Regions from separate parts of the Streptomyces sp. NBC_01317 genome, predicted to be linked through region 3. Evidence: riboswitches for the same ligand, from Rfam matches in the RefSeq annotation. Region 3 holds a riboswitch; each other region holds the start of a gene.
The links. Region 3 has a riboswitch for S-adenosylmethionine ahead of thrC (threonine synthase). Riboswitches for the same ligand answer to the same signal wherever they lie in the genome.
Positions count from the first base shown of each region.

Region 1 (7,422 bases), 4.3 Mb from region 3:
TGCTCCGGCAGAAGGTCCAGTACGACGAGTACTCGGCCGCGGTCCTGTGGATCCGTGATCTCGTCGACGCCCGCGAAGTGCCGATGTTCATCGACAACCACTTCGAGGCGACCGTCGAGCAGGCCACGTACGACGGCCTGCCCGGCTCGCAGGGAACGGTCGAGGGCCCGTACTACGTCGAAAACGCGCCGCTGCTGACGGAGAAGCCGTACGTCATGCCCATGCGCGACGACGAGCCGGGTGACGCGATGGTACTCAGCGGCCAGGTCCTCGACCTCGACGGCAAGCCCGTTCCCGGCGCCCTCGTCGACATGTGGCACGCCGGCAACGACGGCACCTACTCAAGCTTCGTCGGCGACGCTCCTCCGCTGAATCTCCGGTGCAAGATCATCACGGACGACGAGGGCCGCTTCCGGATCAGGACGATCAGGCCCCAGCCGTACCAGATTCCCACCGGCGGCCCCACAGGACGCTTCCTGGCCATGATCGGCCGCCACGCGTGGAGGCCCGCGCACTTCCACCTCAAGGTCTCGGCCGAGGGCCACGACCTGGTGACGACGCAGCTCTACTTCCGCGGCGGGGACTGGCTCGAAGGCGACGGCGACGTATCGGGAGCCGTCAAGGAAAACCTGAAGATCGACGTGACTCCGAGCGAGGACAAGGACGTGGCGGCGGCGTACTCGCTGAGCACCCCGTTCAACTCGTGCGAGTACACCTTCCACCTGCGTCCGGCGACCTGACGATGTGTCACGGGAAGGAGAAGCACACCGTGTCGCTTCGCTGCCGGCCGAGCGGGAGCGCAAAGTGTCGCAGACGACAGTCCGTCCTCGCTCCGAGGACGAACACTCACACAGGAGGACGAAGATGAACATCGTAAGGAACGGATTCGAAACGATGGCCGGCCCCGCCGAAGGGTTCACCGGGGACGTCTACATCGACGTGATCAGCAAGCCGCTGCCGCCTTCCCGGATCATGGGCGGAGTCGTCCACTTCACGCCCGGGGCCCACACGGCATGGCACAGCCACCCTCTCGGCCAGACGATCTACGTCACCGAGGGAGTCGGCCTCGTCCAGCGCGAGGGAGGACCGGTCGAGGAGATCCGGCCGGGCGACCGCGTCTCCATCGAGCCGGGTGAGAATCACTGGCACGGCGCCACCCCCGGGTGCTTCCACACCCAGATCGCCTACCAGGCCGCCGACGAGACCGGAAATCACACCACTTGGGGCTCCCACCTCGCCGAGGACGAGTACCCCAGGTAGATCCCACAGCGGCGCCTTTCCCGTCTTTCTGGCATGGAGATCATCGCGGCCGACCACCGGCTCCCGCCAGAGGACCACAGCCGACGCGCGAGGGCCGCCGGGCGAATCGTCCGGCGCCCCCCGTCCGGCGCCCCCCGTCCGGCACCCAAGGTGCGGCCGAGGCCGTACGGAGCGGGGTTGACACCGTCCGCGGCTCGCACCCAGCCCAACCATCACCGGCTGACCGACCACGCCCCACAACTCCACCACCCCACTGGAGAGCACACCATGGGCCACGAGTTCGTGGGTGTCGACGAGCACACCCGCGTCCCGCAGCGCGCGGCCGTCCGCCTCGACCACCAGCACCAGCCGCTCGGCCGCGCCGTCGTCCACGGAGAACGCCGCCGCGCAGTTCGGTTGCAGGGCAGGGCCCGCGCTCTCCGCCGAGACCTCGATGTCCTGCGGGTAGTAGTTGCGGCCCTTGCGGATGATCACGTCCTTCAGCCGGCCGGTCACGAACAGCTCGTTGTCGTGCAGGAACCTGAGGTCGCCGGTGCGCAGCCAGGTCCCCACCTCCTCCTCACCCGCGAGGCGGGCCCCGAAGGTGCGCAGGCTTTCTTCGGGCCGCCCGTGGTAACCGTCCGCCACGCAGGGGCCGTTGACCCAGATCTCGCCGACCGTGTCCTCAGGGAGCCCGGCCAGGGTCTCGGGATCGGCGATACGGACCGTGGTCGTACCGACGGTCGTTCCGCTGCCGGCGACGGGGACGCCCCGGGGCCCCTCCGCCGGTACGACCCGGCCCTCCCGCAGCGCGTCGGAGGAGACCGCAGCAGCGTGGGGTCGCGGTCCTCACAGCTCCCCGTGGCCTTGAGGGTGTTCTCCGCCAGCCCGTAGCCGGGGGACATCGCCCTCGCTCGGAACCCGGCCGGGGCGTACGTCTCGGTGAAGGCGCGGACCGTGTCCCACCGGACCGGCTCCGCCCCGTTGGCCGCCACCCGCAGCGAGGACCGGTCGGGCCCGTCCGGCAAGCCGTTGTCGGCCGCGTCCCGGACGCACATTTCGTACGCGAAGCTGGGCGCGGCGGTGTGACTGCCCCGGAACCGGGAGATCGCCTCCAGCCGGCGCCCCGGCCGGCGGCGCGTGCGGCGCCTCGGTGTCCACCAGGGTCGGCCCGGCCAACTCCCGTGTGTCGCCGAAGTCCTCCAGGCCGCGCGTGACCGCTGTGGTGGTGAGGACGGTGGACGTGCCCGCGTCGTCGGCGATGCGCCGCAGCCGCTCCAGGCCCCGCCGCCTGCTCGGTACCTGTACGGGAGCGCCCGCGACGCCCGCGTACATGCAGGCGAGCAGGGTCGAGACGAACTCCAGTCCGGACGGGTAGAGCAGCACGGCGGAGCCGCCGCCGAGCCCGGCCGCGTCCAGCGCGGACGCCCGCTCCCGTGCGGCGAGGTCGAGTTGACCGTACGTCAGGCTATCGTCCGGGTGCTCCCCGTTGCGCAGGAAGACATAGGCGAGTTCGTCCGGCTGCGTCCTGCCACGCAGGCGCAGGACCTCGGGCAGGCTGGGCAGCGCGGTGGTCGCGGGGTCCAAGGGTGCCGGGGCCAGGGTGGTGGTCCCGCCCGGCAGGGCGCTCACGGCGCTCATCCGACGAGCGCCGGCTGCGGGGACGACCTCAGCGGACCCAGCTGCTCCTCGCCGATCCTGGCGCGGAATTGATGGTCCGTCACCCCGAAGCCCGGTTCCGGCGCCAGGGCGAGGACACCGACCTTGCCGGTGTGGCTGTTGGTCTGCACGAGGCGGGCCGCCTCACCGACCTCCGACAGCGGGAACACGTCGGACAGTACGGGCGAGACACTGCCGAGCTTCAGCAGCCGCATCATCTCCGCCGCCTCGTGCAGGTTCATGCCGTGACTGCCGACGACGCGCTTGAGGTTCATCCAGAAATAGCAGTTGTCGAAGGAGTGGTCGTACCCCGTGCTCGATCCGCAGGTGACGACCGTGCCCCCCCGGCGGGCCACGATGACCGAGATCCCGAAGGTGGCCCTGCCCTGCTCGCCGAACTGCTGGGCTCACAGCCCGAAACACCGGCGACGCCCGCTCTCGCCGTGGCCGACCGACCGGGGCTGGGACAACGAGGGCCTGTTCGACGCCGCCGCGCGGTGGTCGCGGGCAGGCCGCCCCGGGTGGACGACCCCATCTCGGGCTCTGCGCGGGCGTGGTTGAGCAGGGTCGGACGCAGGGCGGACTCTTCCAGCACCCGGGCGTACAGCTCCTCGGGCCACGGGCTCCGGGTCTGGAGGAGATGGGGGACGATGGTCATCCCGGCGATCAGCGCGGTGGACGGATCGCCCCGGCCGAGCGCCAGCAGGATCTTCGTCACGTCGGTGGAACTCACCCCGGACCCGCCGTACTTCGTGTCCGCCCCGGCGGTCGACAGCCCCGCCTCGTGCACCAGTTGGAGCGGAGCGTGCGGGAAGGACCCGGTGCGGTCGTACTCGGCCGCGGTCGCCGCGAGGGACGCGCTCACCTCGTCCAGCCGGCCGAGATCGGCACGTAACAGCCGGTTCCCGGTGGCGGCGGGTCTCGTGAGTCCCCCCACCGGGACGGGGAGGGAAGAAGCGGTGACCATGGGCGTGTCCTCGCGTCTGGGTGGCTGTCCGGACACCGTCGGTGAGCGGCGGTGGGCGGGCTGAGGGCGCGACCGGGGCGCCGGCCGGACGGAACCGGGCACGGCCCGGTCGGCCGCCGGCCGTGGGGAGGCGGAAGGGAGCGTCAGGAGAAGAGGGTGTTCGTGTGCTGTCCCGCGCCGCTCACCGGAGGCCCGGTGGCGGGGACGTGCTCATCGGCTCAACGACAGCCGGTCGACTTGACCTTGCCGAAGTCCACGACTCGGCACTGAGTCAGACGGGGCGTCAGATGACGGTCGAGTCCGTGGCGGCATGCGAGGGCGCAAGCCGGGTACCGGCCGTACTCCGTCGCGATCGCTGGCCTGAACATGGCACTGAGCATGCAGGACGAGGGCACTCTGCGTCCAATGCCGAATACTGATCGAGATCGATCGTGAGCGCTTATCGGTCGCGCGCCGACCGGTACGGGCCCGGGGGACGGTCTGTGGTCATCGAGTGGGGATTGTGCCGGACACCGATGCGGAGTTACCGTTCACGCAGGTTATGAGTGTCAGCGACAAGCCCTGGTTGGCTGACCGGCAACCCTCCTGACGCGGCGGGGTGCTCCAGGTGACGACCCGGCGGAGCCGAAGACGGCAGCGCAAGCGCGAGAGCTCGGACCGGTACGACCGGTCGAGGCGGAGGTGATGGCAGTGCGAGGACGGAACGGCACGCGCACGGCCTTCGCCGTCAGGAGCCACCCCCGCGCCGTCGGCATGTTCTCCCGGCGCCACATCGATCTCCAGCGTGTCGCCGGCGCCCTGTGTCCGGCGTACGTGAACGCCGCGCCGCGGCACACCCCGTAGCGGCACCTCCTCCGCCGCACGGCCCCGACGTACAGCGCCCTCCGACGCACGTCCGCCGACTTCCGCCCGGGACACGACCCGGAAACGGAAGGCACTCGGCATGTCCAGGAGATCTCCCGGTCCAGGAGAACTCCGCGCCCACGTGATGTTCGAGTCCACGCGATGTTCGAGTCCACATTGTCGAGTCCACGAGATTTCCGAGCGGGAAGCGATACCGCCATGCCTTCAGCACCTTCACCCCTCCATCTGGCCGTCGCCCTCGACGCCGCGGGCTGGCATCCCGCGGCCTGGCGCGAGCCGGGGGCCCGGCCCCGCGAGCTGTTCACCGCGCGGTACTGGACCGACCTGGTGACCGAGGCCGAGCGGGGCCTGCTGGACTTCGTGACCATCGAGGACTCCCTGAGCCTCCAGTCCTCGTCCTTCACCGGGCCCGACGGCCGCACCGATCAGGTGCGGGGCCGGCTCGACGCGGTGCTCGTCGCCGCCCGGGTCGCGCCGCTGACCCGGCACATCGGACTGGTCCCCACCGCCGTCGTCACCCACACCGAGCCGTTCCACGTCTCCAAGGCCGTCGCCACCCTCGACTACGTGAGCACCGGCCGGGCCGGCGTCCAGGTCAAGGTGTCGGGACGCGCCGACGAGGCCCCGCACTTCGGCCGCAGGCCGGCCGTCCCACTGCGCGTCGACGAGCTGGACTCGCCCGCAGGGCTGGCCCTGCTCAAGGAGCTGTTCGACGAGGCGGGCGACTACGTCGAAGTGCTGCGCAGGCTCTGGGACAGCTGGGAGGACGACGCCGAGATCCGCGACGCCGCCACCGGCCGCTTCATCGACCGCGACAAGCTCCACTACATCGACTTCACAGGGGAGCGGTTCAGCGTCAAGGGGCCCTCCATCACCCCGCGCCCGCCGCAGGGACAGCCGGTCGTCGCCGCGCTCGCCCACCGTGCGGAACCGTTCCGCCTCGTCGCCACCTCGGCCGACGTCGGCTTCGTCACGCCGCGCGACACCGAGGACACCCGGGCGATCCTGACCGAGATCCGCGACGCGCAGGCCACCGCCGGCCGTGACGGCGAGACGGTCCACGTCTTCGGCGACCTGGTGGTCTTCCTCGACGACGATCCCGCGGCCGCCGCCGACCGCCGGGCACGCCTGGAGGAGCGCGCGGGCGCCCCGTACACCAGTGACGCCCGGGTCTTCACCGGTACGCCCGCCGAGCTGGCCGACCTGCTCCTCGAAGGCCGGGAGGCCGGTCTGACCGGCTTCCGCCTGCGGCCCGCCGCCCTGCCCCACGACCTGGAGCGGATCACCCGGGGCCTGGTGCCGGAACTCCAGCGGCGCGGTGCCTTCCGTACCGCCTACGAGGCGGCCACCCTGCGCGGCCTGCTCGGTCTGCCCCGCCCCGCGAACCGGTACGCCGCGCTCTGAGCGTGCCCCGGCCTCGCCCGCTCCGAAGAGAGCTCCGAAGACACGTAAGGACGCACCCCGCATGAGCAAGCCCGTCAAGCAGATCCACCTCGCCGCCCACTTCCCCGGCGTGAACAACAGCACGGTGTGGAGCGACCCCGCCGCAGGCAGCCAGATCGACTTCAGCTCCTTCGCGCACCTCGCCAGGACGGCGGAGCGCGCCAAGTTCGACTTCCTCTTCCTGGCGGAGGGGCTGCGGCTGCGCGAGCAGAACGGGGAGATCTACGACCTCGACGTCGTCGGCCGTCCCGACACCTTCACCGTCCTGACCGCGCTGGCCGCCGTCACCGAGAAGCTCGGACTCGCCGGGACGATCAACTCCACCTTCAACGAACCGTACGAAGTGGCCCGGCAGTTCGCCACGCTCGACCACCTGTCCGCGGGCCGGGCCGCCTGGAACGTCGTCACCTCCTGGGACGAGTTCACCGGGCAGAACTTCCGGCGCGGCGGCTTCCTGGCCCAGGAGGACCGCTACCTGCGCGCCCGGCAGTTCCTCGCCGCGACCTGGGAGCTGTTCGACTCCTGGCGCGGCGACGAGATCACGGCCGACCAGGACGCCGGGATCTTCCTCACCGATCCGGCGCCCGGCCGGTTCGACCACCACGTCGACCAGTTCGACATCAGCGGCCACTTCAACGTGCCCCGCAGCCCCCAGGGCCGCCCCGTCATCTTCCAGGCGGGCGACTCCGAGGAGGGCAGGGAGTTCGCGGCCTCGGGCGCGGACGCCATCTTCACCCGCCACGGCACCCTGGAGGACGGCCAGGCGTTCTACACCGACGTCAAGCGGCGCCTCGCCCGGTACGGCCGCACCCACGACGAGCTGAAGATCCTGCCCGGCGTCAGCTTCGTGCTCGGGGACACCGACGCGGACGCCAGGGAGAAGGCGGACGTCATCCGCCACCAGCAGGTCAGCGGCCCCACCGCGATCAAACTGCTCGAACAGCTCTGGAACCGCGACCTCGGCTCGTACGACCCCGACGGACCGCTGCCCACCGTCGACCCGCTCGTCGGCGAGAACACCGTCGCCCGTGGCAGGGCCTCCGTACGGATGCACCGCGACCCGGTGGCCACCGCCGCCCGGTGGCGGGCCCTGGCCGAGGAGAAGGACCTGTCGATCCGTGAGCTGATCATCGCGGTGACCGGACGGCAGTCCTTCATCGGCTCCCCGGCGACCGTCGCGGAAGCGCTCAACCACTTCGTCCAGTCCGACGCCAGCGACGGATTCATCCTCACCCCGCACCTGACCCCCG
Region 1 is NZ_CP108393.1:448,759-456,180, reverse strand. Features, by position in the region: gene OG349_RS01935 (dioxygenase family protein) at 1-740, shown strand, start outside; gene OG349_RS01930 ((R)-mandelonitrile lyase) at 865-1,260, shown strand; gene OG349_RS01925 (hypothetical protein) at 1,547-1,708, shown strand; gene OG349_RS01920 (AMP-binding protein) at 2,089-2,880, opposite strand; gene OG349_RS01915 (zinc-binding dehydrogenase) at 2,877-3,254, opposite strand; gene OG349_RS01910 (acyl-CoA dehydrogenase family protein) at 3,170-3,865, opposite strand; SAM riboswitch class IV at 4,403-4,516, shown strand; gene OG349_RS01905 (putative leader peptide) at 4,550-4,708, shown strand; gene OG349_RS01900 (LLM class flavin-dependent oxidoreductase) at 4,928-6,133, shown strand; gene OG349_RS01895 (NtaA/DmoA family FMN-dependent monooxygenase) at 6,195-7,422, shown strand, end outside.
Region 1: another riboswitch for S-adenosylmethionine. It lies ahead of OG349_RS01905 (putative leader peptide); the one in region 3 lies ahead of thrC (threonine synthase).

Region 2 (7,422 bases), 1.3 Mb from region 3:
CCGCGTTGGCGGCCTGGGAGGTCAGCGCCACGGCAGCGGCCGCGGTCACGGTGAGAACGGTCACCCGGGCGCGGTTGGGCTGCTTGGGACGACGGTGGGACGCCACGAAGGCGAGCTCCTTCTTCCTCAGCCGCCTACCGGGCAGGGGACGAATGTCCCGGCTCCGCGCCTTCAGCTCCCCCGGGAACCGGGCTGAACGGCGTGGACTCGGCGGTTCCTTCGCTGCCACCCCGAATGGGTGATCGACCGCGCGAAGGTTCGAGGCCTGACCCTAGTGACCTTCTTGTGATCAGTTCAAATCCTCACGGGAAAAATCTCGGCCGCGAGGGGCATAATTTACCGACACCACACAGGCAGTAATGGGCATTTGACGCTGCGGTGGCCACAAGAGACGCTAATTCGGTCATTGGCCGCACGAGTTGACTAGCTACGCGAAAGCCGCTTCAGCAACAAGGCGGACGCGACGGGCCGGGCGCCGGCCTTCGCCACTCCGTCCGCGACCTCACGGTCGGTGGAGACCACCACGACGGGCCGCCCGGGCGGCTCCGCGCGGACGAGCTGGCGGATCAGTTCGTCCGCCGTGATCCCGGGCTTCGAGAACAGCACCCGTACCCCGCGCGGCGGGGCGAGCAGCACCGGGGCCGCCAGCTCGGCGCCGTCGAAGACACACGTCATCTCGGCGCCCGACTGGGCCGCCAGCATGGCGAGCCCGCCCAGCAGCCGCAGCCGCTGCTTCTCCAGCGGCATCGTCGGATAGCCGGTCTTGGTGACGTTGTAGCCGTCCACGATCAGATGCGACTGGGGCAGCGCCAGCAACTGGTCGAGCAGCGCCGGGTCCAGGTCGGACAGCGCCCGCGCCGCCACGTCCTTCGGCGACATCCGGCCCGGCTCGACGGCGTCGACCGTGTCGGCGGGCCGGGTGTTGGCCGGCGGCAGGGCCAGCTCGCGGCGCAGCCCCTGCGCCGACTCCAGGACCGTGTCCAGCAGCAGCCGCAGCCGCATGTCCTCTATCGACCGGCCCTCGCGCGCGGCCCTGCGGCTCGCCTCGACCGTGGACTCGGCCTCGGTCAGCCGCGCCCTGATCCGCCGCGTCTCGCTCTCGGCGGCCGACACCTGCGCGGCGGCCTCGGCCTTGAGCGCCTCGGACTCGGCGGTCGTACGGCGCAGGGCGGCCTCGCCCCGCTTGACGTCGCTCTGGGCGCTGCGCAGCTTGCGGTGGAGCGACTCGGCCTCCTTGCGGGCCGCCTCCAGCTCCGTACGCAACCGCTCGTTCTCGGTCTTCGTCAGCGCCCTGGCGACGGCCAGCTCCTCGCGCAGCCGCTCCAGTTCGCGCCGGGCCTCCTCGCCCGCGCGCTCGGCGTCGGCCCGCTGGGCCTCCTCGCCGGCGGCCGCCACCAACTTCACCCATCCGGGGGGCCGCAGCACGTACGCGGCGGCGGCCACATCGACGGGATCGGCCGCGGCGGGCGGCGATCCGGACTCCAGGGCGGCGGACAGCTCGGGCTGCGACTGGGTGATCCGCTCCCCGATCCGCTGGCGGAAGAGGGGGTCGCTCTCCAGTGCGGCGGCCATCGCGTTGCCCGCGAACTTGGCACGCCTGTTCGGGGTGAAGCGGGCGTACTGGCGCAGCTGCGCCGGGAGTTCGGTGACGGTCAGCCCGCCGAAGGCGTCGGAGACCAGCGCGACGACCCGGCGTCTCACCCCGTCCGGGAGCGGACGGTCGAGCGCCTCGGCGGCGTCACCGCCGGCCGCACCGGCCGGCTCGGCACCGCTGTCCGGCTGCTCCACGCTCCGTCACCCCACTACCCTCGGGCGGTTCCCTCAGGAACCGGCGCCCGGCCTGTCGACCAGCTCGATCTGGTCCACCGCGTTGCACCAACGGCAGCGCACGGACTCGATGGTCTCACTGACCACCTCACGCTCCTCCACCTTCGGCTCCCCCGCCAGGTCCAGATGGACGTACTCGACGACCCTCGACGACCGGGTCACGTCGAAGCGCGTGAGATTGCCGCAGAGCGTGCAGCGCCACCGGGTGGCGGCCGTCGGCCGGGGAACCGTCGTCATCGTGCCGTCCTTGAGTGTCGGGGTGGGGCCGGCGGTGCGCCGTCGAACGTGTGGATGTCCGCCCGTAACCCTACGGCCTCGCGGGTACCCCATTGTCCGGCGAGGCATTCCCGCCCGATGACTCCCGGTACGCCATGCTCTGTCCGTGATCAATTGGCGCACGGCGAACGACGGCCCCGTGGTGACGTACGGACTGATCGCGCTCTGCGTGCTGACGTTCCTGGTCAGCCCCCTGTCGGGCTTCACCATGGCGTACGGGAGGGGCGAGGCGCTCCTCGGGGCGCAGAGCGCGTACTTCGAACGCTGGGGCGTCATCCCCGACCAGCTGACGCACGACCCCACCCCGCGCGCCCTGCTGACCCCTCTCACCGCGCTCTTCGTCCACGGCAGCTGGCTGCACCTGCTGGGGAACATGCTCTTCCTCTACGTCTTCGGGGCGATGACGGAGGAGCGGATGGGGCGACTGCACTTCGCCCTGTTCTACCTGGCGGCCGGCTACGCCGCCCTGTTCGTGTACGCGATGGCCAACGCGGGCTCGGAGCAGACCCTGGTGGGGGCGTCGGGCGCGATCTCGGCGGTGCTGGGCGCGTTCCTGCGGCTCTTCCCCCGGGCGCGGGTCACCAGCCTCTTCCCGTTCCTCCTCTTCCTGCCGCTGCGCTTCCCCGCCTGGATCGTGCTGATCTTCTGGTTCGTCCTCCAGTGGGTGGCGGCCCGGAACGCCGGATCGGGGCCCGGGGTCGCCTACCTCGCCCATCTGGTGGGCTTCGCCGTGGGCTTCTGCTACGCCTGGGGGCGTTACCGGCGGAGCGATAGGGTGGAAGCCAAAGCCGTGACCACCGAGGGAGAACGTCAACCGTGATCACCGCGATCGTGCTCATCAAGACCAGCGTCGGCCGGATCCCCGAGATCGCCGAGTCGATCGCCGCGCTGGACAGCGTCAGCGAGGTCTTCTCGGTCACCGGCACGTACGACCTGATCGCCATGGTGCGCGTGGCCAGGCACGACGACCTGGCGGACATCATCCCCGGGTCGATCAGCAAGATCGAAGGCGTCGAGGCGACGGACACGCACGTCGCGTTCCGTACGTACTCCCAGCACGACCTGGAGGCGGCCTTCGCGATCGGACTCGACGCGTAGACCGCCTCCTGAGGTGCCGGGGCGTATCCGGACGGGCGTACGTCAGACGGTCTCGCCGTCCCGGTCCGGGACGCAGCGGCCTTCCTCGGTGCGGTAGCTCCAGCGGGCGCCCTCGCGCACCAGTTCCTTCACCGCGCCGACGAACCGGTCCACGTGCTCGTCGGGCGTTCCCGCGCCGAAGCTCACCCGGATGGCGTTGAGCGAGCGCTCGCCCGGCTCCGCCTCCGGGGCACCGCACTCCCCCGGGTCCTGCGGGTCGCTGCCCAGCAGCGTCCGTACCAGCGGGTGGGCGCAGAACAGGCCGTCCCGCACCCCGATGCCGTACTCGGCGGAAAGCGCCGCGGCGAAGTGTGAGCTGTTCCAGCCCTCCACCACGAACGAGAGCACGCCGACACGCGGGGCGTCGTCCCCGAACAGCGACAGCACCCGGACCTCGGGCACCGCGGCCAGTCCGTCCCGCACCCGGCGGACGAGCCGCTGCTCCCGGGCGACGAGCGTGTCGAACCCGGCCTCTTCGAGCGCCTTGCACGCCGAGGCGATGGCGTACACGCCGATGACGTTGGGCGAGCCGGCCTCGTGCCGGGCGGCCGTGGTGTGCCAGTCGACGTCCACCCCGCCGTCCGCGCGCCGGGCGACCTTGCGGCTGGCGCCGCCGCCCGCGAGGTACGGCTCCGCCTCCCGCAGCCAGTCGGCGCGGCCCGCGAGGACACCGGAGCCGAAGGGCGCGTAGAGCTTGTGCCCGGAGAAGGCGACCCAGTCGACGTCCAGTCCGGCGATGTCGACGGGGTGGTGCGGGGCGAGCTGCGCCGCGTCGAGGACGATCCGGGCGCCGTGCCGGTGGGCGGCGGCGGCCAGCTCCCGTACGGGCCAGATCTCCCCGGTCACGTTGGACGCGCCGGTGACACAGACCAGGGCGGGGCCCTCCTCCCGCCCGGCGAGCGCGCGGTCGAGCGTGGCGACGGCCTCGTCGGGGGTACGGGGCGCGTTCAGGTACGTCACCCGGGCGTCGCGCCAGGGCAGGAGCGAGGCGTGGTGCTCCGTCTCGAACACGAAGACCTGGGTGCCGGCGGGGACCACGGCGGCCAGCAGGTTGAGCGAGTCGGTCGTCGAACGGGTGAAGACGACCTGGTCGCCGGGGCGGCAGCCGAGGAACTCCGCGACGGTGCGGCGGCTGTTCTCGAACAGGTCCGTCGACAGCTGGGAGAGGTAGCCGGCGCCCCGGTGCACGCTGCCGTAGTACGGCGCGTAGGCGGCGACGTCGTCCCAGACCCGCTGGAGCGCGGGGGCGCTCGCGGCGTAGTCGAGAGCCGCGTAGGTGACCTCGCCCCCGGTGACGAGCGGGACCGTCACGTCACGCCCGAGCACGGGCAGCGGCGCCGCACAGGCGGGGTCCTCGGTGGTGGTGGTGCTGGCGCCGGAGGTGGCCGACGACCTGGCGGCGGCGTTCGGGTATGCGGACGTCACGAGACTGCTCCCTCGAGGACCTGGACCCCAAGAAAGCCAGGGGTCCGCGCTTGCCGTAGACCTCGCTGCCTACGGCCTGGTCTTCACCCGGGGCACCCCGCCACGGACGGAGGGTTGCCGGACAGCGAGCCGGGGCCTAAATCGCTGTCACTCATGACCTTGTGCACGAGCTTGACACAGACGGGCAGCGGCCTCAAGTCCGCGTCCGGGATGTGGAACAGAGCAGGTGGGGGGGGAACGGAAGAGGCGGGGCGCGGCCGGTGGCCGTGCCCCGCCCGCCCGCTCCCGCTACCGGTGCGACGCCTCGACCCAGCGCGCGAGGGCCCGCCCCGCCGCGCCCGAGTCCACCGACTCCGCCGCGCGCGCGATGCCCGCCGCCAGCTGGAGTTCCAGCGCGTCGTCCGTCGGGTCCAGCGCCACCAGCGCCGCCGCCGCGTTCAGGAGCACCGCGTCCCGTACGGGGCCGGTCTCACCCGCCAGCAACCGCCGGGCCACGTCCGCGTTGTACGACGCGTCCGCGCCCCGCAGCGCCTCGACCGGCACCAGCGGCAGACCCACCTCACGCGGGTCGAACGGCACCTCGCCGACCTTCCCGTCCCGCACGACCCACACCCGCGAGGTCGCGGTCGTCGTCAGCTCGTCCAGCCCGTCGTCGCCCCGGAAGACCAGCGCCGAACTGCCGCGCTCGGCCAGCACCCCCGCGACGATGGGCGCCATCCGCAGGTCCGCCACACCCACGGCCTGGGACCGTACCCGGGCCGGGTTGGTCAGCGGCCCGAGGATGTTGAACGTGGTCTGCGCGCCCAACTCCCGGCGCGCCTTGGCCGCGTACCGCAGCGCGGGGTGGAACTTCACCGCGAAGCAGAAGGTGATCCCCGCCTCCTCCGCGACCTCCGCGACCCGCTGCGGGGTCAGTTCCAGGTTGACGCCGAGCTTCTCCAGGACGTCGGAGGCGCCGCTCGCGGACGACGCGGCGCGGTTGCCGTGCTTGACGACCTTCGCGCCGGTGCCCGCGACCACGATCGCCGCCATCGTGGAGATGTTGACCGTCTTCGCGAGGTCGCCGCCGGTCCCCACGATGTCGACCGTACGGCCGGGCACCTCGATGGTGTTGGCGTGGGCGTACATCGCGCGGACGAGGCCGGAGACCTCCTCGACGGTCTCGCCCTTCGCCCGCAGCGCCACGGCGAAGCCCGCGATCTGCGCGTCGGTGGCCTCGCCGTCCATGATCTGGTTCATCGCCCAGGCGGTGTCGTCCGTGGACAGGTTCTCGCCGCGCAGCAGGGGGTTGAGGACGCCCGGCCAGGTCCGGGCCGCCACGGTGTCGCCTCCGACGGGGGTAACAGCGCTCATGCTCGCTCCTGGGTGTCAGCAGAACGGGCCCCGGCCTGCCGCCGGACCCGCCGCCCAGCCTATCGGCGGACACCGCCCCGGCGGGCCGCGTGCCCGTACTGCGGACCGGCCGGTGTCGAGGGCGACACAACCGCAGCGGCCTCCGGACCGACGCCGAGGGCCCCGGCCCGGTCTCCGAGAAGGAGACCGGGCCGGGGCCCTCGGTGGTGGCGACCCTGGGGCCGGTGGGATCAGTGGTGGCCGTGGCCGCTCGTGATCTCCCTGTACTCCTCGGCGGTGGGCTTGGGGATCTGGGTGTTCTCCCCGTAGAAGCCCTTGCTGAGCTTCACCCGTGCCTTCTCGACCGGCGAGACCTTCCGCTCGACACCGTTCTCGTCGACCGCCGGGCCGAGTTCGGCCGGCTTCTGCTGGTCGTGCGCGGTGAGCTTGTAGAGGTCGCCCTGCTCCAGCGGCGTGTGGACCTCGACGAACTCGCCGTGCGGCAGCCGCTTGATGAGCCCGGACTCGCGTCCGTGCAGCACCTTCTCGGCGTCCCGGCGCTGGAGGCCGAGGCAGAACCGCTTGGTGACGATGAAGGTGAGGACCGGGACGACGAAGAACCCGACCCGGACGAACCAGGTGATGGTGTTGATCGACAGGTGGAAGTGGGTGGCCCAGATGTCGTTCCCACCGCCGACCAGGAGCACGAAGTACCACGACAGCCAGGCGACACCGAAGGCCGTACGGGTCGGCGCGTTGCGCGGCCGGTCCGCGATGTGGTGCTCGCGGTCGTCCTTGGTGACCCACGCCTCGATGAACGGGTAGACCGCGATCGCGACGAGCACCAGCGGGAAGATGATCAGCGGGATGAACACACCCAGGACCAGCGTGTGGCCCCAGAAGTTGATCTCCCAGCCGGGCATGAACCGGATGAGCCCCTCGGAGAAGCCCATGTACCAGTCGGGCTGCGCGCCGGTGGAGACCTGGTCGGGCCGGTAGGGGCCGATGGCCCAGATCGGGTTGATCGTGGCGATCGCCGAGACGATCGAGATCACACCGAAGACCAGGAAGAAGAACCCGCCGGCCTTCGCCATGTAGATCGGCAGCAGGGGCATGCCGACGACGTTCTTCTCCGTACGCCCGGGGCCCGCGAACTGCGTGTGCTTGTGCACGAACACCAGGATCAGGTGCCCCGCCACCAGGCCCAGCATCAGTCCGGGCAGCAGCAGGATGTGGACCGAGTAGAACCGGCTCACGAAGTCGCCGCCGGGGAACTCCCCGCCGAACAGGAACATCGAGATGTACGTACCGACGATCGGCACGGACAGGATCGCGCCCTGCACGAAGCGGACACCGGTGCCGGACAGCAGGTCGTCGGGGAGCGAGTAACCGGTGAACCCGGTGAACATGCCGAGGACGAACAGC
Region 2 is NZ_CP108393.1:6,097,715-6,105,136, reverse strand. Features, by position in the region: gene OG349_RS26525 (C40 family peptidase) at 1-106, opposite strand, end outside; gene OG349_RS26520 (NYN domain-containing protein) at 424-1,788, opposite strand; gene OG349_RS26515 (hypothetical protein) at 1,822-2,064, opposite strand; gene OG349_RS26510 (rhomboid family intramembrane serine protease) at 2,246-2,923, shown strand; gene OG349_RS26505 (Lrp/AsnC family transcriptional regulator) at 2,920-3,201, shown strand; gene OG349_RS26500 (aminotransferase class V-fold PLP-dependent enzyme) at 3,244-4,572, opposite strand; SAM riboswitch class IV at 4,707-4,824, opposite strand; gene trpD (anthranilate phosphoribosyltransferase) at 4,954-6,018, opposite strand; gene qcrB (cytochrome bc1 complex cytochrome b subunit) at 6,249-7,422, opposite strand, start outside.
Region 2: another riboswitch for S-adenosylmethionine. It lies ahead of OG349_RS26500 (aminotransferase class V-fold PLP-dependent enzyme); the one in region 3 lies ahead of thrC (threonine synthase).

Region 3 (7,422 bases):
CGACCCGGTACTACCAGGTGCTGGGCGCCCTGCTGGACGACCCCCGGGCCCTGGCCCACGACCCGGTCACGGTAAACCGCCTACGCCGGGTCAGGGCCGCGCGCCGGGAGGGCCGTTGAGCGTGGTGGGCGCGGGTTACTGATGTCCTCAAACGCCGGACGGGCTGGAGTGTGCCCCCCCCCACTGCCCCCAAGGCCGGACGGGCCGGGGGTTGTCTTGAACGCGGGCGTGGAAGGGGGACGGGCAGGGGTCGTGTCCGGAACGTAAAGCGTGTTTTGTGTCGCGTGACTACCGGTAAACCAAACAAGACCCCGAACGCGACGTAAAACATGCAGTGCAGGACACGACCCCTGCCCGGCCCCCGGCAACAACCCGCACCCAGCCCACCGGGCCGCAGCGGCACAATCAAGCCCGTCCGGCGATTGAGGACAATCAGTAAGCCGCACCCGCCCGCACCGGGCAGACCCGCGGCCCCCCGGCCCCAGAACGCCCGTCCGGCGATTGAGGACAATCAGTAACCGATAAGGTCGGAGACATGGGCAGCCCCGAGATCCCCCTGCCGAGTCCCTCCACCCCCGCCGGCACCCACGGCCTCGCCGCGCTCCTCGCGCGCCCCGCCGACGCCATCATCGCGCTCGACTTCGACGGCACCCTCGCCGACATCGTCCCCGACCCCCAACAGGCCCGTGCCCACCCCCGCGCCGTCCCGGCGCTCGCCGCCCTCGCGCCGCACGTCGCCTCCGTCGTGGTGATCACCGGCCGCCCCGCCGAACTCGCCGTCCGGTTCGGCGGCTTCGCGGGGGTGCCGGGCCTGGAGCACCTCGTCGTGCTCGGCCACTACGGCGCCGAGCGCTGGGACGCGGCCACCGGCACCGTACGCGCCCCCGCCCCGCACCCGGGCGTGTCGGCGGCCCGCGCCGAACTCCCCGCCCTCCTCGGCGGAGACGGATCCGCCGCGCAAGGCACCGCGCAAGGCACGTGGATCGAGGAGAAGGGCCAGGCGTTCGCGGTCCACACCCGCAGGGCCGCCGACCCCCAGGCCGCCTTCGACACCCTGCGCACCCCCCTCGCCGCCCTGGCCACCCGCCACGGCCTGGTCCTGGAACCGGGCCGCATGGTCCTGGAACTCCGGCCGCCCGGCGTGGACAAGGGCGTGGCGCTGACGAAGTACGTAGAGGAATCAGGCGCCGAGACCGTCCTGTACGCGGGCGACGACCTGGGCGACCTCCCCGCCTACGCGGCGGTCGACACCCTCCGCGCGAAGGGCCACCCGGGCCTCCTGGTGTGCAGCGGCACGGAGGTCCCGGAACTGTCCACCAGATCCGACCTCACCCTCCCGGGCCCCGCCGCGGTCGCCGACTTCCTGGCAGCCCTGGCGCAAGCGGTGGCCGGCGCCTGATACGGCCACCCGCCCGCGCCTGACACCGCGCCATCAGGCGCGCAACGCCTCCAGTTGGTCCAGGAACCACTGGGACGGGGGGAGGGCCGTGGCCGCCGCCGCCAGGCGTTTGGTGCGTTCCGCGCGTTCGTCCTGGGGCATCGTCAGGGCCTCGTGGAGGGCCGTGGCCGTCGCCGTGATGTCGTACGGGTTCACCACCAGCGCGTCCTCGCCCAGCTCCTCGTACGCGCCCGCCTCGCGGGACAGGACCAGGACGCAGCCGTTCTCCGAGACCACCGGGATCTCCTTCGCGACCAGGTTCATGCCGTCGCGGATCGGGTTGACCAGGGCCACGTCCGCCAGGCGGTACGCCGCCAGGGAGCGGGCGAAGTCGTCCTTGACGTGGAGGACGACCGGGAGCCAGCCGTACGTGCCGAAGTCCAGGTTGATCGCGTCCGCCACGCGCTGGACCTCGGCCGTGTAGTCGCGGTAGACCGACAGGTCCTGGCGGGAGGGGTACGCGAAGGCCACGTGGACCACCCGTTCGCGCCACTCCGGGCGGTCGGTCAGCAGCTGCCGGTACGCGAGCAGGCCGCGGACGATGTTCTTGGACAGTTCCGTACGGTCCACCCGGACGATCGTCCGCCGGTCGGTCCCGCCGATCTCCTCGCGCAGGGACACGGTCCGATCGTCCACGTCGGGGCGGTGCGCCCGTTCGCGCAGGAAGTCCGCGTCCGCGCCCAGGCCGTGCACGCCGATCCTGGTGTTGCCGGTGCCGCCCAGCAGCTCCGTACAGCAGGCCGTGAAGGCGTCCGCCCAGCGGTGGGTCAGGAACGCCGCGCGGTCCGCGCCCAGGATGCCCCGGAGCAGCTGGCGCGCGATGTCGTCGGGGAGCAGCCGGAAGTAGTCCACCGGGGCCCAGGGGGTGTGCGAGAAGTGGCCGATCCGCAGGTCGGGGCGCAGCGCCCGGAGCATGCCGGGCACCAGCGCCAGGTGGTAGTCCTGCACCAGCACGGACGCGCCGTCGCCCGCCTCGTCCGCCAGCGCCTCGGCGAACGCGCGGTTGTACGCCTCGTACGACGCCCACTGCGCCCGGAACTCCGCGCCGAAGGACGGCTCCAGCGGGGTCTGGTAGAGCAGGTGGTGGACGAACCAGAGCGTGGAGTTGGCCACCCCGTTGTACGCGTCCGCGTAGACGTCGGGGGCGATGCCCAGCATCCGTACGCGCTGCCCGCCCGTGTCCTCCGGGTCCAGCCGGCCGCCGGTACGCCGTACCGCCTCGCGGTCGCCGTCGCCGAGCGCCGCGCACACCCACACCGCGTCCGTGTCGGGGCCGATGGCCGACAGGCCGGACACCAGCCCGCCGCCGCCGCGCCGGGCCTCCAGCGCTCCGTCGTCGCGGAGCGTGTACGAGACGGGGCCGCGGTTGGACGCGACGAGGACCTGGGCGGCCTGCTCGGAAACCATGTGCCGAAATCTAGCCCGTACGGGAAACGCTCAAACGTACGGAGAGCAGCCGTAGTGAGAGCAGCCGTACGGAGAGCCGTACCGAGAGCAGCCTTACGGAGAGCCTTACGGAGAGCCGTGCGGGGATCAGTCGCCCCTGCGTCCCCGTGCCGCCGCCAGCGCCACCACTCCCGCCCCCGTCAGCGCGACCGCCATCCCGCCCAGCAGCCACAGCCGCTCGGCCGTGACGCCGGTGGCCGCCGCCGCGAGGAACCACAAGTTCAGAGGAGTCTCCATAAGCACGCAATATAGGTAAATAGGACCAGAGGGGGTGGTTACGCCGCGCGGCCGGCCGTGTACTCCGCGATCTCCCGCATCGGCGGCCGCTCCTCCGTGTCCACGTCGTACGTACGCGGTTCAAAGCCGTTCTCGCCCCGCTCGAACTGCGTCAGCTCGGGCCGTACCAGATGCGCCCCCAGCTGCGACCGCGACAGGCGCAGCTGCGCCGTACGGTAGATCGCCGCCGCCATCCGCCCCAGCGCCCGGTCGTCCTGGTGCCGGTGCAGCCGCGTGCCCACGTCGACCTGGCCCAGCGCGTCCAGCCCCACACTGTGCAGCGCGTCCACCAGCAGCCCCAGCTCCACGCCGTACCCGACGGGGAACGGCAGCCGCTCCAGCAGGGTGCGCCGGGCCGCGTACTCCCCGCCGAGCGGCTGGACGAACCCCGCCAGGCGCGGCCAGTGCAGATTCAGCAGCGGCCGGGCCACCAGCTCCGTGACCCGCCCGCCCTGGCCCACGGCGGCCCCCCGCGCCCCCAGCGGCCTGTCGTACATCGCCTTCACCAGCTGTACGTCGGGCTCCGTCAGCAGCGGCCCCACGATCCCCGTCACGAAGTCCGCCGAGAACTCCCGCAGATCCGCGTCCACGAAGCACACCACGTCCCCGCCCGTCACCAGCAGCGACCGCCACAGCACCTCGCCTTTGCCGGGCAGCGCGGGCAGCCGCGGCAGGATGTCGTCCCGGCGCACCACCCGCGCGCCCGCCTCCGCCGCCACCTTCGCCGTCGCGTCGGACGAACCGGAATCAATCACCACCAGCTCGTCGACCAGCTGCGCCTTCTCCATCAGCTCGCGCCGGATCACCGACACGATCCCGCCGACCGTCTCCTCCTCGTCCAGCGCCGGCAGCACCACGCTGACGGTCGTGCCACGCGCGGCCTTCGCCGCCAGGAGCCGGTCGGGCGTACGGTCGGCCACGGACCAGGAACGCCTGGTCAGCCAGCGTTCCACCTCTTCCAGCACGGTCGGTTCTCCCTGAAAGTGATCCATCTCGCGGTGCGGACCACTATCTCCACGGTCCGCTCCTTCGGTTACAGTCTTGAACAACACGAATGACCACCGCATGTCGGGGGTCATCCGGTGGACAAACGCTCGGATCGCGGGACCGACCCCGGATCCGATGCCATACCGCTCATCCAGAGGGGCAGAGGGAACGGCCCGTTGAAGCCCCGGCAACCCTCCCGCCGACCGCGAGGTCATGGTGGGGAAGGTGCCAATTCCGTCTTGCGGCGAAGTACGTCGTGAGGAAGATGAGGAAAGGGCCTCGCCTCCATGTCTGTGCAGACCGTCCCCACGCCCGGTGTCACCCCCGGTGCCGTCGATCTCGGACCCGCCGCCGCCCTCTCGTGCCGCGAATGCGGCGAGCGCTTCGACCTCGGCCCGATCTTCGCCTGCGCGTCCTGTTTCGGGCCGCTCGAAGTGGCGTACGACCTGCCGAGCGGCACCCCCGAAGAGCTGAAGAAGCGCATCGCCGAGGGCCCCGACAACATCTGGCGCTACGCGCCGCTGCTGCCCGTCCCCGCCGACGTGGCGAGCAAGCCCAACATCAACCCCGGCTTCACCAAGCTCGTCAAGGCCGACAACCTCGCCCGCGAACTGGGCGTCACCGGCGGCCTGTACGTGAAGGACGACTCCGGGAACCCGACGCACTCCTTCAAGGACCGCGTCGTCGCCATCGCCGTCGAGGCCGCCCGCGCCTTCGGCTTCACGACGCTCTCCTGCTCCTCCACCGGCAACCTGGCCGGCGCCGTCGGCGCCGCCGCCGCCCGCGCCGGCTTCCGCTCCTGCGTGTTCATCCCGAGCGACCTGGAGCAGGGCAAGGTCGTCATGGCCGCGGTGTACGGCGGTGAACTCGTCGGCATCGAGGGCAACTACGACGACGTCAACCGCTTCTGCTCCGAACTGATCGGCGACCCGCTCGGCGAGGGCTGGGGCTTCGTGAACGTCAACCTCCGCCCGTACTACGGCGAGGGCTCCAAGACACTCGCGTACGAGATCTGCGAGCAGCTCGGCTGGGAGCTGCCCGACCAGCTCGTCATCCCGATCGCCTCGGGATCGCAGCTCACGAAGATCGACAAGGGTCTCCAGGAGCTCATCAAGCTGGGCCTCGTCGCGGACAAGCCGTACAAGATCTTCGGCGCCCAGGCCGAGGGCTGCTCCCCGGTCTCCGCCGCCTTCAAGGCGGGCCACGACGTCGTACGGCCCCAGAAGCCGAACACCATCGCCAAGTCCCTGGCGATCGGCAACCCGGCCGACGGCCCGTACGTCCTCGACATCGCCCGCCGCACCGGCGGCGCCGTGGACGACGTGAACGACGAGCAGATCGTGGACGCGATCAAGCTGCTTGCCCGTACCGAGGGGATCTTCGCGGAGACCGCGGGCGGGGTGACCGTCGGCGTGACGAAGAAGCTCATCGACGCCGGCCTGCTCGACCCGACGCTGACGACGGTCGTGCTCAACACGGGCGACGGTCTCAAGACGCTGGACGCCGTGGCCCCGACCACAGGACCCACCGCCACGATCCGCCCGAGCCTCGACGCGTTCCGCGCCGCCGGCCTGGCCCACTGAGCCACGCGTCGCGTCCCCGCGTCCCGCCCATCACTGAAGGAAGGCACCCCACCATGAGCGTCAAGGTCCGCATCCCCACCATCCTCCGTACGTACACCGGTGGCCAGGCCGAGGTTCCGGCGGAGGGCGAGACCCTCTCCGAGGTCATCCAGTCGCTGGAGGCCAGCCACCCCGGCATCGCCGCGCGCGTCCTGGACGACGAGGGCAAGCTGCGCCGCTTCGTCAACGTGTACGTGAACGACGACGACGTCCGGTTCGAGCAGGGCCTCCAGACGGCGACGCCCGCGGGCGCCGGCATCTCGATCATCCCGGCGGTCGCCGGCGGCTGCTGACGCCGGATCACGGGGACGCTTGACGCGTGTCCTTGGCCCCGTCCGTACAAGAGTCGGCCCCCTCCGCACGGGAAGCGGAGGGGGCCGTTCTTTATGGTTGAGCGCGGTAGAGTTGGGAACACCCCCTCGCGGCCGGTGCCGAGCGCATACGAGAACGCGACAACCTGGGGTCAAACTCTCGGTGACTTTTGCGGGCACATGTGTGTTTTGCCCGGCCCGACTTGCCCCGGAACGCAGTCAATCCGTCGCTATGTGTGTTCGGTCGTGCCCAGATTTCTCGTCCGATTGACCTGTTGCAGAGGGCAGTTGGGCAGATACATTCAGCCGCGGTCGAAGCGTTCCGGCAGTAATAGGGGAGTAAGGCATGGCTCAGGGCACCGTCAAATGGTTCAACGCGGAGAAGGGCTACGGCTTCATCGCGGTCGACGGTGGTGCGGATGTTTTCGTCCACTACAGCGCGATCCAGATGGACGGCTACCGCACCCTTGAAGAAGGTCAGCGAGTTGAGTTCGAGATCTCGCAGGGCCAGAAGGGTCCGCAGGCGGACATGGTCAAGCTCGCCGTCTGATCCCGGCGCGATCGGCCACCGACGCACTCACGCCGAGGGGCCCGTATCCCATACAGGGATACGGGCCCCTCGTGCGTGTACGGGACCCCCGCGCGAGGGTGCCGGGCCGGGGGAGGAGCTTGCACTCTCGGGGGTCGAGTGCTAATCATTGGCGTTAGCACTCTGCAAGTGAGAGTGACAACTTATGGACCGGGTCAGTGAGGCCCGGAGGGACCGGTGGAGCAAGGAACCGCCGGGCTCTCAGGCCGTCCGTCGCGGGCGCGGGCGCGGTCCGGAGCAATCCACCCCAGTCCGGGAGGACCACTTCACATGGCCAAGATCATCGCGTTCGACGAGGAGGCACGGCGCGGTCTCGAGCGCGGGATGAACCAGCTCGCCGACGCCGTCAAGGTCACCCTTGGTCCCAAGGGTCGCAACGTCGTCCTCGAGAAGAAGTGGGGCGCCCCCACGATCACCAACGATGGTGTTTCCATCGCCAAGGAGATCGAGCTCGAGGACCCGTACGAAAAGATCGGCGCAGAGCTGGTCAAGGAAGTCGCCAAGAAGACGGACGACGTCGCCGGTGACGGTACGACCACCGCGACCGTCCTCGCCCAGGCACTCGTCCGCGAGGGCCTGCGCAACGTGGCGGCCGGCGCCAACCCGATGGCCCTCAAGCGCGGGATCGAGAAGGCCGTCGAGGCCGTCTCCGGTGCCCTGCTGGAGCAGGCCAAGGACGTGGAGACCAAGGAGCAGATCGCTTCGACGGCCTCCATCTCCGCCGCCGACACCCAGATCGGCGAGCTCATCGCC
Region 3 is NZ_CP108393.1:4,790,928-4,798,349, forward strand. Features, by position in the region: gene OG349_RS20760 (DUF3263 domain-containing protein) at 1-119, shown strand, start outside; gene otsB (trehalose-phosphatase) at 536-1,399, shown strand; gene OG349_RS20770 (alpha,alpha-trehalose-phosphate synthase (UDP-forming)) at 1,433-2,845, opposite strand; gene OG349_RS20775 (hypothetical protein) at 2,972-3,121, opposite strand; gene OG349_RS20780 (glucosyl-3-phosphoglycerate synthase) at 3,160-4,125, opposite strand; SAM riboswitch class I at 4,292-4,419, shown strand; gene thrC (threonine synthase) at 4,435-5,730, shown strand; gene OG349_RS20790 (ubiquitin-like small modifier protein 1) at 5,784-6,062, shown strand; gene OG349_RS20795 (cold-shock protein) at 6,427-6,630, shown strand; gene groL (chaperonin GroEL) at 6,940-7,422, shown strand, end outside.